Linked DNA regions of Sediminitomix flava. The protein of the gene in region 1 interacts with the protein of each later gene in a pairwise test. Links are inferred from orthologs where the notes say so. Each region holds a gene or a part of one and is shown in the gene's direction. Other genes may lie near its edges.

What was found. The genes of interacting proteins can lie anywhere in the genome.
Region 2: the proteins of leuS (region 1) and ligA interact in binary tests that used the Escherichia coli proteins (3 or more experiments, as listed by UniProt). The link is inferred for Sediminitomix flava from one-to-one orthologs.

The regions. Positions count from the first base shown.
Region 1 is NZ_QGDO01000001.1:478,546-486,889, reverse strand. What follows is about bases 2,829-6,118. They hold leuS (leucine--tRNA ligase), read left to right. Parts: upstream 2,829-3,152; coding sequence 3,153-5,918; downstream 5,919-6,118. Outside these bases: BC781_RS01820 (patatin-like phospholipase family protein), read left to right, coding at 1-581; BC781_RS01815 (patatin-like phospholipase family protein), read left to right, coding at 657-1,442; BC781_RS01810 (sensor histidine kinase), read right to left, coding at 1,444-2,745; BC781_RS01800 (hypothetical protein), read left to right, coding at 6,174-7,646; BC781_RS01795 (glycoside hydrolase family 97 protein), read left to right, coding at 7,928-8,344.
Region 2 is NZ_QGDO01000007.1:93,444-98,884, forward strand. The notes cover bases 1-2,914. They hold ligA (NAD-dependent DNA ligase LigA), read left to right. Parts: upstream 1-388; coding sequence 389-2,440; downstream 2,441-2,914. Other genes in these bases: BC781_RS20935 (HIT family protein), read left to right, coding at 1-331; BC781_RS20945 (DUF6913 domain-containing protein), read left to right, coding at 2,523-2,914. In the rest of the region: more of BC781_RS20945, read left to right, coding at 2,915-3,044; BC781_RS20950 (HAD hydrolase-like protein), read right to left, coding at 3,095-3,742; BC781_RS20955 (alpha/beta fold hydrolase), read right to left, coding at 3,869-4,648; folK (2-amino-4-hydroxy-6-hydroxymethyldihydropteridine diphosphokinase), read left to right, coding at 4,900-5,397. UniProt on the Escherichia coli protein: DNA ligase that catalyzes the formation of phosphodiester linkages between 5'-phosphoryl and 3'-hydroxyl groups in double-stranded DNA using NAD as a coenzyme and as the energy source for the reaction.

The DNA.
Region 1 (8,344 bases):
TCGTGAGTTGGAATGGATTCCGAAAAGGTTTGATGGAAATGTCAGGTCTGAAGAAACTTTTAGAACAGCATATACCAAAAGATTTCAGTGAATTAGAAAAACCTTTTGCGGTCACCGCTTGTGCATTGGATGAGGAGGAGTTGCTTGTGATTGAAGAGGGGGATTTACATCAAGCTGTTTTAGCTTCTTGTTCTATTCCAATCATTTTTCAAACTGTTGAGATAAACGGCCGAGCTTGTGTAGATGGAGGTGTTCTAAATAGTTTGCCAGCTGATGTACTTCATGGAAGAGTGGATCAAGTGATAGGGGTGCATTTGAATAACATGCGTTACCCGAGCAGTAAGCAGGATAATTTATTGGTCTTGGCAGAAAAAGTATTTTTAATGTCTGTTCGTCATAATGTAAAGCGAAACCTCAAGTACTGTGATTATTTTGTTTCTCCCGAAATAGAACATACTTCTGTTTTAGACTTTGATAAGATTGAAAGACTTTACCATATAGGAGTAAAAACAGGACGAGACTTTGTGAAAAATCCTACCTTATTCACCAAGAAAGAATTTAAGCCTCAAGGAAAATTATAGAAAATTAGGATGACTAGAAACTATTTTTGTAGCATTTAGTATAACCCTATAAGTGGGACTACTAAATATTACAAAATGGATAGCAACAATATTGGCTTAGCTTTGAGTGGCGGAGGAATTAGAGGGGCGATGCATATTGGCTTTTTAGAAGCTACTGAAAAGTTTAGACCTCAAATTTCAGCCGTAGCAGGTACTAGTATAGGTTCTATAATTGGTGCTTTTTATGCTGCTGGTTATACGTCTCAACAAATGCTAAATCTATTCAAACAACAGTCTTTATTTTCAATAGTTGGTTGGTCTGGTTTTACTAATCAAGTGGGATTGATGGAGATGAGTGGGCTACAAAAGATTTTAGAAAAGTATCTACCCAAAGATTTTTCAGAATTAGAGAAACCATTTACAGCAATTGCTACCGAGCTAGAGTCCGAAAAAGTTTTAGTTATCGATAATGGTAATCTTCATGAAGCAGTTATTGCCTCATGTTCTATCCCAATACTTTTTAAGCCCGTTCAAATTCAAGGAAAAGAATGTGTGGATGGAGGTGTTCTAATGAATTTACCAGCTAATGTATTGATAAATCAAACGGATAAGATCATTGGTGTGGATATCAATAAGATGTATTACCCTGAAAACTATCATAGTCTCCGTGTTTTTGCTGAAAAAATATTTATGATGAGCATCAGAGGAAATACAGAAATCAGTAAGCAGTACTGTGATTATATCATTGAGCCTAATATGCCACATGTAGGAGCTCTAGACTTTAAAGGAATGGAATTGTATTATCAAGCAGGTTTGAATGTGGGAAAGGAGTTTCGAGATTCGCCAGAAAAATTCTTGAACCCAAATAAAGTAAAGTTCTAAGCTAGTAAGGAAATGAAAGTTTAAATACAGTTCCAATACCTTCTTTACTTTCAACAGATATTATTCCATCGTGTAAACTGACAAACTTTTTAGCGAAAACAAGTCCGATACCATTACCCTTTATATTTTTGGCATTTTGACTTCTGAAAAATGGGTCAAAAATATGTTCAATATCTGTTTCGGGAATGCCAATCCCTTTATCTGAAATTTTCAGTTTAAAATAGGTATCAGTGAATCCTAAATCTATATTAATTTTAGCGTCATTTTCTGAAAACTTTATAGCATTTTCTAAGAGCTGGTGTATGACTTCCTTAAATAATGTAGGGTCTACAGATACAGGTTTAGGACTATTGATGTAACTGACAGATACATTGATTTTCGATTCATTTTTGAAGTTAAATTTATCAACACAGTCTTTTACTAATAGAATACAGTTGGAGTTTATTTTTCTAACTCGAATAGCTTCAGAATCTACTTTTTCAAAAGCTAAGAGTTTCTCTAGCATTCCCGTCAATAAGTTTACAGCATCATATATTCTATCAATTTTCAGTTTATTCTTTTCTGTCGCTAAACCCTCATTTTGGAGAGACAAATCCAAAAGTTCCGTAGAGCTGTAAATGCTTGTCAGAGGTGTCCTAAATTGGTGTGAAACCATTTGGATAAACTCTGTCTTGATCTGATTCAGTTCTTTCTCCTTAACCAATGCATTTTCAAGTTGGGATTGAATTGCTCCCTTTTCCTCTAATCTTTTCTCATACTCTCTTTTAAAAAAGAAAATAACTAGACCTATAATACCAAAATTGACGATGACTTGTAAGCGGTCTACATCAGATGGTTGATAAGGAATAACTAGTAGATGCTGATAATAGATATCAAGGTAAAATATGGCAAATAAAACTAAAGCATAGAAACCACTGACGTATAGATGATACCTAAAATTGACTAGAAGGGGTTTTATTATAAATAAGACTAAGATTAAAGAGATTAATGAAGAGTCAAATCCGCCTAAATTCTTCCATTCGTAGAGTATGATAACAACTTCACATGCGGATTCTATACATAGGGTGAGAATATACTTTCTATGTACCCTACTAAAGTAAAAGCATACAGCAAAAATAAGTCCCAAAAACATCATCATTAGACGGTAAGGCAGGTCTATTTCTATAAAAAAAAGTAAAAAGTTAAAGACCAATGTCCCAGAAAGACCTATAAAAAACGCAAGGTTCTGGATACGATGCTCAAAAGGAAAGCTGCTATCGCCTAAAATACTTTCTATATATACTTTTGGAATTGCCTTGATCAAATGAATCTAATATAAGCTGGTGCAATGTTTACGAAAATATGTGTTTTGCTCTAGAAAGTCTTTTTCATGAAAAAGTAAATGCACAAACAGTAGGAGATATTAGTATTCTGAATAAAAAAAGTCAAAGTCAATAAGCGATATATAAAGTATAAAGCTAGGTTCAATACCTAAAATAGAAACAGCTACTGTAATGCCATGTTAAGAGCTTATTGTTTAGGTATCTTTTTTTGAAAAACTTTTACAATGATAAATCAGTCTACCTCTTTTAATTCGTCACCTTCTTTAAAAGAACTGGATTCTCTTCTGTTTACATAGTGATTTTTTTGAAAAAATAGTACTTTTGCCAACTTGAAGCAGAATATGCTTTTGATTAGTAATCGTTAGATGATAAATTATAAATAAGCAAAATGGCTGAGTATAATCACAAAGAGTTTGAAGCCAAGTGGCAAAGCTATTGGAGCGAAAACGACATCTATAAAGTAGAAGTAGATGAATCGAAACCGAAATTTTATGCATTGGATATGTTCCCTTATCCATCTGGAGCGGGTCTTCACGTAGGGCACCCACTGGGGTATATTGCTTCAGATATCGTGAGCCGTTATAAGATGCTCAAAGGATTCAATGTACTGCATCCAATGGGTTTTGACTCTTTTGGTTTACCTGCTGAACAATATGCAATTGAGACAGGGCAGCACCCTGCAATCACTACAGAGCAAAACATTGCTACATTCAAAAGCCAAATGAACAAGATTGGTTTTTGTTATGATTGGGGACGTGAGCTTCGTACTTCTGATCCTTCTTTCTACAAATGGACACAATGGATTTTTGCACAATTATTTGATGCTTGGTATGATAAAGATGCGGATAAAGCTCGTCATATCAATGATCTTGTAGCTCATTTTGAAGCTAATGGTTCTGAGGGAATCAATGCTGAAAAAGATGAAGATGCTACAGTGTTTACTGCTGAAGAATGGAAAGGGTTCTCAGAAATTGAGAAAGCTACCATCTTATTGCAGTATCGTTTGACTTTCTTGTCAGAGGCAATGGTAAACTGGTGTCCTGCATTGGGTACTGTACTTGCCAATGACGAAGTGAAAGATGGTGTTTCTGAGCGTGGAGGACATCCTGTTGAGCGTAAGAAAATGAAACAATGGATGATGCGTATCACAGCTTACGCAGATCGTCTTTTGAGAAACTTAGATGACTTAGATTGGTCTGACTCTGTAAAAGAAATGCAACGTAACTGGATCGGTAAATCGAACGGTTGTGAGTTGGATTTCAAAGTAGTAGATAAAGATATTCACCTTACAGCTTTCACTACTCGTCCTGATACAATCTTTGGGGTTACTTACGTTGTTTTGGCACCCGAACATGAGGCTATCACAGAATTGACTACTCCAGAGCAAAAAGCTGCAGTAGAAGAGTATGTTGAAAAAGCGAAGAACCGTTCGGAAAGAGAACGTCAAGCGGATGTTAAAACCGTTTCTGGTGTATTTACAGGTTCATACGTGAAGAACCCATTGACTGGAGAAGATGTACCACTTTGGATTGCTGATTATGTATTGGCAGGCTACGGTACAGGAGTTGTTATGGCAGTTCCTTCTTCAGATGATAGAGATTTCCGTTTTGCAAATCATTTTGATCTACCAATCATTCGAGTGATTGAAGGAACAGAAGATTTGGAAGATCCAACAGAAATCAAGAAAGGAAAAATGATCAATTCTGGTTTCTTGGACGGAATGCACTCAGATGAAGCTATTTTGGCCGCAATCAATAAAGCAGTTGAATTGGGCGTAGGTGATGCAAAAGTAAACTTCCGTATTCGTGATGCGGTATTTAGTCGTCAACGTTATTGGGGTGAGCCAGTTCCGGTTTATTTTGATGAAAATGAAATCCCTCATTTGATCAAAGAATCTGAAATGCCATTGGAGCTTCCTGCGGTAGATGAATATTTACCAACTGCTGAAGGTGAGCCGCCACTAGGACGTGCGACAGATTGGAAATACGAAGATCAGTACCACTACGAATTGACTACAATGCCAGGTTGGGCAGGGTCTAGCTGGTACTTCTTAAGATATATGGATGCGAACAATGCTGAGGCATTCGCAAGCAAAGAAGCAGTAAAATACTGGAAAGAAGTTGACTTCTACTTAGGAGGAACAGAGCACGCAACAGGTCACTTATTGTACTCTCGTTTCTGGAATATGTTCTTGTACGATATGGGCTTCATCGGTCATGAAGAGCCATTCAAGAAATTGGTAAACCAAGGAATGATCCAAGGACGTTCTAGCTTGGTTTATAAAGTAAAAGGAACGAATCAGTTCGTTTCTCATGGCTTGAAAGACAACTACGAAACACAAACACTTTATGTAGATGTGAATATCGTAGAAAAAGATGTTTTGGATACAGAAGCTTTCAAAGAGTGGAGACAAGACTATGCTGATGCAGAATTCATTTTAGAAGATGGAAAATACATCTGTGGTAGCTTGGTAGAGAAAATGTCTAAATCGAAATACAATGTTGTAAATCCTGATGTAATCATCGAGAAATACGGTGCAGATACACTTCGTATGTACGAAATGTTCTTAGGGCCACTTCAAGATGCGAAACCTTGGAAAACTGACGGAATAGAAGGTGTTGCTAAATTCTTGAAACGTTTCTGGAAATTGTACATCAATGAGAATGGAGAAAGCATTGTTTCAGACGATAAAGCGACTCCTGCTGAGATGAAGATTCTTCACCAAACGATCAAGAAAGCTGCTGAAGATGTAGAAAACTTATCGTTCAACACTTCAGTATCTCAATTTATGGTAGCTTCTCGTGAGTTGGCAAAATGTGACAAGCGTGAGGTATTAGAACCAATGTTGATTCTTTTGGCTCCTTATGCTCCTCATATTGCTGAAGAATTATGGCACAAGATCGGAAATACGGAATCTATCTTTAAGGCTGAGTTCCCTGTTCATGATGAGAAATACTTGGTAGAATCAACGCATGAATATCCTGTATCGATCAATGGTAAAATGCGTACAAAAGTAGTTTATGCTTTGGATATGGACAAAGATGCTATTGCTGAAGACGTATTGAAAAACGAGATTGTACAGAAGTGGGTTGAAGGAAAAACACCTAAGAAAATCATCGTAGTACCAAAGCGTATTATCAATATTGTAGTTTGATAATCTTCGTTTTTAATATAAAATAAATCCTCTCTCAATTCAGTAATTAGCTGATTTTGAGAGAGGATTTCTATTTTATAAACCTTAAATACTTCAAAGATAAGTTTAAACTTAAGTTAAATAGTAAGTTTTTTAAGTTAAATATTCTTTTAGAATCTTAATCAGTAAGTTTATATATCAATCATTTATATAGTTTCATTTCAAGTTCGAACCCAATTCTATTTGTTCTTTTTTTACTTAACATTTTTCATCGAAATGAACCTTAAAACTTTACTTGGCACTATTATTCTTTCCTTAGTACTTTCAGAAGTGATTCTTGCTCAAGAGAGTAATCTCAAACTTTCAGATTATCAGTATCCTAACTTGAAACGAAGGACGTTGGATACTGAAATTGACTTTAATAATCGCTACTTGAAAAAGTATGATAGTGAGGACTATACTGAGTTTTCTCTAAGACGTTTTACATTAGATAACAAAACAAAGTACAGCTATTCCCATAATACATCTTCTAGACAGCAACAACTTGATATTTTTTTCAACCAAAAATTAGATTTTTTAAATAATAAATGGGAGTATAGTGAAGGCAATTTTGAGGAGTCGATAAATAAAGATCGATTGTATAATGCAGATTTCAATCTCTATTTAGTCAATAGATTTTTTCTAAATGCCAAAACATTCTATGAACTGAACTTTACTTCAAACATAAATATATATGATAATTTGTGGATTTATGGAGGTAGTGAAGATGAAAATTTCATTCGAAAAGTTAATACTTACATTTATATTCCTTTGAAAATTGGAAAAGGGAGAATAGAACAAATACAAGATGTGAGTCATGCAGCCTTTATTCTTAAAGCTTTATCTGAAGTTGGGGTTTCTAGCAATTTTGGGGAAAATCATGTACAAGAGTTCGCAACACTTTTGACAGGATTAAAGAATAAAAGACTTCTAAACCATAGAAAAAATGAATTAGATGAACTAGAGATAATAGACTCTTTTTTAGAATCAAAAGATATTTCAAAAAATGATACAATGAAATATTACTATATTCTAAAGGATATGTGGTCTTATGGGAATTTACCAGTAAGAAAAAATGGACTTGGATATGCCTTATTTGTGACTCCTGGTTACAATTATCAAGAGGAATACCAAGCAGGCAGATATGACGGCCCTCCATATACTCTAAAAGCAAATTATTTATTATTGAATTTCGGGGCTGAAGTTACTTATGAGCATCCAATAAATCTTAATTGGCAAAATATTATCGAAGCCAAAATTCGAGGTTCCATTCTTAATGGAAAGAAAGAATATTTTACTTTTGATGGAGATAATTATAGTCAAATAACCCAACCCAATATTTCACTCCATTTTGCTCAAAAATACGCTTATTATCCTAATCTAAGGGCTTATTTTGAACTTGGATATAGTGCAGACTATATAAAGTTTATTCCAAGTAGTGAGTTAGATGAAAAAAATAGACTAGATTTTAATGAAGAAGGAGTACAAGCTCGGATATTTGCTAACTTTAATTACTTTTTAAGTCCAGAGTTGAAATTAAGTGTGATTTCAGTAGCTGATTATCAATGGATGGATTCCGAGAATTATATTCCAATTGACTTTAATCATCCGGTAAATACAGTTACCTCTATTTCTAATTCTTCTTATACTTATGGAAGTAAAGGGGGGAATTTATCATGTAGCATAAAATTAACTTACAGTTTCTTCTAAGCAGATAATATCTGAAAGTAAAAAAGAGTAATTAAATCAGAGTATTTGATTACTCTTTTTTACATTTCATAGTATATGAGACTAGTTTTTATGCATGAAAAGTATATTTATTATGCTTTTCTCATGAAATGAGATCTACTTTTTACATTACAAATAAATCATTAAATGAATTGATTATTAGGTGTTTATGTTTTTTGGTTGTCTACTTTTGAGCTACTAAGTCTTTTTTCTGGTGTATTGAACACACATATTTGCATCAACAAAAATGAAACGAACTTCTGATGAAAAAGAACATACTAACACTAGCAATCATGCTATTCACATTAGGCTTATCTGCGCAAAGCATTAAGTCTCCGAATGGCAACTTCAATTTAACTTTTGAATTAAAAGATGGTGTTCCAGTTTATCAACTTTCAATGGGTGGAGAACCTATTGTAAAAGAAAGTAAACTAGGATTAGAGCTTAAAGATACCCCTTCACTTTTGGGTGGCTTTACAATTGAAAATACAGAAGAGTCAACTTTCGATGAAACTTGGCAACCTGTATGGGGAGAAGTAAAAGACATCAGAAACCATTATAATGAGTTGGCTGTAACGCTTAATCAAAAAGAGACAGCTCGTAAAATGATTATCCGTTTCCGTGTATTTGATGACGGTCTTGGATTCAGATATGAATTTCCTGAACAGGATAACCTAATT
Region 2 (5,441 bases), on another replicon or contig:
CCGTTTTTTAGCTTTTCTTGATGTATTTCCATTGAGAGAAGGACATGTTTTGGTAATCCCAAAAGAAGAGGTCGATTATATGTTTGATCTAGATGATGATGCATTAGCTGATTTGCATGTTTTTGCAAAAAAAGTAGCCAAGGCATTAATTCAAGCATATCCTTGTAAACGTATCGGTACAGCTGTAATTGGTCTTGAGGTACCTCATGCTCATTTGCATTTAGTACCAATGGATCGAATGAGTGACTTAGATTTCACAAAAGAAAAACTAAAACTTTCAAATGAAGTTTTGGCTGCATCTGCTGAGAAAATTAGATCGTTTTTAGATTAATCTTTAAACGTAAGGAGAAGGAATTATTAGGAGCTTATAAAAGCTTTTATACAAAATATGATGACTGAACAAGAAGCAAAATCTCGTATAGACGAACTTACAGATCAACTGAATCACTACAATTATCTGTATTATCAAAAGGATGAATCTGCTATTTCAGATTATGATTTTGATATGCTTTTAAAAGAACTTTCAGACTTAGAAGAATCTAATCCAAGTTTGAAAAGAACGGATTCACCAACTCAAAGAGTCGGAGGTGCTGTTACTAAAGAATTTCCTACAGTTACACACCGCTATCCAATGCTTTCACTTGGTAATTCTTACAATCAAGATGATTTGAGAGACTTTGATGAAAGAATTCGCAAAGATATAGGTGATAATTTTGAGTATATCTGTGAGTTAAAATTCGATGGTGTTGCAATCAGTCTGACTTATGAAAATGGTATCCTAACCAAAGGAGTTACCCGCGGAGATGGTGTACAAGGAGATGATATCACACCAAATGTCCGTACAATAAAAACTATTCCTTTAAAGCTTTTTGGAGACAATATTCCTCCTGTTTTTGAAGTTAGAGGAGAAGGTTTTATGAGTAAGGAAACTTTCTCGAGACTTAATGAAGAAATTTCTTCAAAAAATATTGAATTAGAAAAAGCTGGGAAAGCTTTACTCAAACCACTTGCAAATCCTAGAAATGCAGCATCTGGATCATTTAAGATGCAAGATTCTTCAGTAGTAGCACATCGTAGTCTTGATTGTTACTTGTATGGGTTTTTGGGGGATGAAGAAACGATTCCTACTCACGGGGCAGCTTTAGAACAACTGAAAACATGGGGTTTTAATGTTTCAGATACTTGGAGAAAGTGTGACTCAATTGAAGCTGTATTTGAATTTATCAATCATTGGGCTGATCATCGTCAAGAATTACCATTGGAAACAGATGGTATTGTGATCAAGGTGAATAGCCTTAAGCAACAGAGATTGCTTGGTACCACTGCAAAATCTCCTAAATGGGCGATTGCTTACAAGTTCCCTGCAGAGAATGTAAAAACTCGTTTGCTCTCAGTGTCATATCAAGTTGGTAGAACTGGAGCAGTGACACCTGTTGCTAATTTGGAGTCTGTACAACTTGCAGGGACTACGGTAAAACGTGCTTCTTTGCATAATGCCCAAGAAATCGAAATACGACTTGATCTACATGAAAATGATATGGTTTATGTAGAAAAAGGTGGTGAAATCATTCCTAAGATTACAGGAGTAGCAGTTGGAGAACGTAAGGATGGTGCGCAGAAAATTCAATTTATTGAGAATTGTCCAGCTTGTAATAGTCCACTTGTACAAATAGAAGGGGAGGCTGCTAGATATTGTAAAAATGAAAAGGCTTGTCCACCACAAGTTAAAGGTAAAATTGAGCATTTCATTCAACGTAAAGCCCTTAATGTTGACTCTTTAGGTAAAGAAACAATTGATCAGTTGATGGAAAGAGGCTTGGTTCGAACACCTGCTGATCTTTATAACCTTACAATAGATCAATTATTGGAATTGGATAGATTTGGACAGAAATCTGCGGAAAAATTAGTAAGCGGAGTTGAAGAATCTAAAAATGTTCCTTTCGAAAGAGTACTATTTGGTATCGGTATTCGTTTTGTAGGTGCTACTGTTGCTGAAAAATTGGCTTCACATTTTAAGTCTATCGATAATTTGATGCAAGCAAGTCATGATGACCTTATTGCAGTAGATGAAATTGGTGGGCGTATAGCCGAAAGTGTTGTGAATTATTTTAAAGATGAAGATCATCTAACATTGATTAATTCTTTAAAGGAAAGTGGTTTACAATTAGAAATTGAAGAGAAAGAAGCTTCAAATGAGGCAGTTGATTTGATGTTAGAAGGGAAAAGCTTTGTTGTTTCAGGCGTCTTTGAGAATTTTAGCAGAGATGGCTTGAAAGATGAAATCAAGAAGTTTGGAGGAAAAGTTGTATCTTCCATTTCCAAGAAGCTTGACTTTGTAGTGGCAGGGGACAAAATGGGTCCTTCTAAGAGAGAAAAAGCGGAGAAACTGGGAGTACAAATTCTTACAGAACAAGAATTTATGGGAATGATTAAATCATAATGGTTTTAAAACAATAACATATTACACACTATGCTCATCAGAGCATAGTTGTTGTTTTAAAATTAAAACTAACCAATAGGACGTGAACAAAATCAAACAATACATTTGGGAGAAAAAAATAGATGCGGCAAAAGACAGTCGTGATTTTAGAGTTTTAGCTAAAAAACTTTCTGAAAGTAAAAAAATAGGAGTAGTATTTCAGGAAGGAGGAAGCTATGATTCAAAAACACTAGAAAGTTTGTCAGATAAACTTCGTAAGCAAGGAGCAAATGTGAAGTTTATAGGTATTCAAAACGCAGAGCAAACAAATATTGCTTGTCCTTATCCTCTAGTCTCCCTCAGAGATTTTAGCACTTTTGGTAAGTTGAAGAGTTTTGAACTTCAAGAATTCTTAGATACTTATTTTGATTTTGTTTTTTGTCTGTCAGATTTGGACGGATTGATTGAAACATATATTCTTTCAAATTGTAAGGCTACATATAGGGTCGGAATGCATCAAGAAGGCACAGAGGATTACCTTGACTTGATGGTTGGTCAAGCACCCGCAGAAAAATATAAAGAGTCTTTAGAGCAAATGCTTTGGTTAGCTGAAGCTATAAACTAAAAGAGAGAACTAGATTTTTCTAATTCTCTCTTTAGCTCAATTTCTATTTTTTAGATAAGTACAAACTCATTGATTTGCTCAGGCCTTTCTGCAATGAAAGCCGGATTCTGTTCTTTTAAAATTCTAGAAGAATGAAATCCCCAGGCTACTGCAATCATTTTTAGCATACACTTATTTGCAGCCTTTACATCTCTGCATTCATCTCCAACATAATAAGTGTCCTCTTTAATGAGCTCGTATTTTTTAATGACATTTTTTAATATTTTATCTTTCCCGAAAAGTCCACTTGCAGAATGTACGAATTTGAAAAAATGATCTAATTGATGTTTTCTTAAAAAATCTTCTACAATGTCTACCGAGTTAGAAGTGACGATACCGAGAGTGAAACCTTGATCTGCTAAGAATGTTAAACAATCTTTCATCCCTATGATTAATGGAATTTCACCAATCTCTTTTTTCAACTCACTTTTTACTCTTTTGATTAATGACGGGATTTTTAGTGGGGAAATATTTAGGTGTTTCATTGCCGAAAGGCTATCCATATCACGGCATTCTCTAAAAGTTTGCTCAGATGCGGGGTCTAAACCTAGTTGTGGTGCAACACTATTAGCTATACGATAAATATGTCTAGTAGTATCAGCAATTGTTCCATCAAAGTCGAAAATGATGGCTTTTCTTACGTAAGGTACATAGCTCATAAGCATTTTATTTGAGCAGTTATTGTTCAATTATTCATTTTCTTATTATCACAATAACAATAATTTAGTTGAAATAAATATTAGCTCAAAGTGAATTATAAATTTCTAAAAGTGTCGAAAAAGACTTTAATGTAAACTCTTCAATAGTTCATTCTTGATTAAATCAAATTTTGTCCATGGAATAAAATGATCTTCTTCCTCCAAGTAAACTACTTCTACTTCTGTATTGATCATTTTTTCTTTAGCAAATTCAGCATTTTTTGGATCAACAATTCTATCTTTCTTACCTTGATATACTTTGATTGGTGTCTTAATATTTTGCCATAAAGTGTCCATCAATTCTAATTCTTTTGCATGGACCATTTTTTCATCATTAGCTACTTTAAAAGCTTTTGGGATCATCCATTTGAATATAGGTGAATCGGCTGGTTTATTAATCCAAAACATTTTTTCCAATTCTGGAGATATGGCAGGAGCCAATAAATATGCAGTTCCATAATTATAGTTGGGGTAGTCTATTAATATTCTACAAATAATTGGTCCACCGTAAGAATGCCCTACCAAAATGATTTTTTTGTCCTTATGCTTTTCTAAAATTGGTTGAATTAATTCTGCTTGCTTCTCAATGGAAGGTTCTGAAACTCCAAAATCTGATTTTCCATAACCAGAACGATCAACAGAAATCATCAAAGTATTCATATTTAAAGTATCATTTTCCATATACTGTTTGAATGCATCCAAAGAACCTGGCGCTCCATGAACAAACAGAAGGAGAGGAGCATTTTTATTCCCTGACTGAATGTAATGCATATTTTTATCACCTACTTTATAATCAAATACTTTAGGTGAAGAAAATTCCGATTTTAATGATTTTAGCATTTCCTCATCTGATGTTCGCATTTTCATACAAGAAGTCAAGCATAGTAGCGTAATTATATATAGATGAATATTTCGTTGTATCATATTCAATAATAACGTTTTGTAATACAAATATTACTAAAAAAAAGATACTCATCAATTATTTAACGATATGCGAAAATATATAAATAACATAATAATAAAATAAATTACATACAGTTAGAAAAATATAAATATGATAGAATTATCCTCTTTTTGTGCGAAAGCTTGTATTTTTGCTGTTTGTTAAGAAAAAAGTAATGGGTAAACATAAAGCATTTCTTTCCCTTGGTGGAAATATGGGTGATAGGTTACAGGCTTTACAAGATGCAAGTAATGAGTTGATAAATAGGGTAGGACTTATTTTAAAGAGTTCTTCCATTTATGAAACAGATGCATGGGGTGTAACTGATCAACCAGCTTTCTATAACCAAGTTATTTTGGTGGAAACAGAGCTTTCTCCAAGAGAATTACTCTCTACGATTTTAGAGATTGAGAAAGACTTAGGTCGAGTACGAATACTGAAATGGGGGCAAAGACTTATAGATATAGATATACTTTTCTATGATAATGAGATCATAGAGGAAGAAGGTCTTATTGTTCCTCATCCGTATTTACATGATCGGATGTTTGCTCTTGCTCCATTAGCAGAAATAGACTCTCAATATGTTCATCCTAAGATAGGTAAGAGTTTAGCAACGCTAAAATCCTTGTGCAAGGATGAACTTGAAGTAAGGCAATTAGAATTGGCTGAATAGCCCTCTAGAATAAATAATTTTCCATTATAGTGGTATTTGCACTC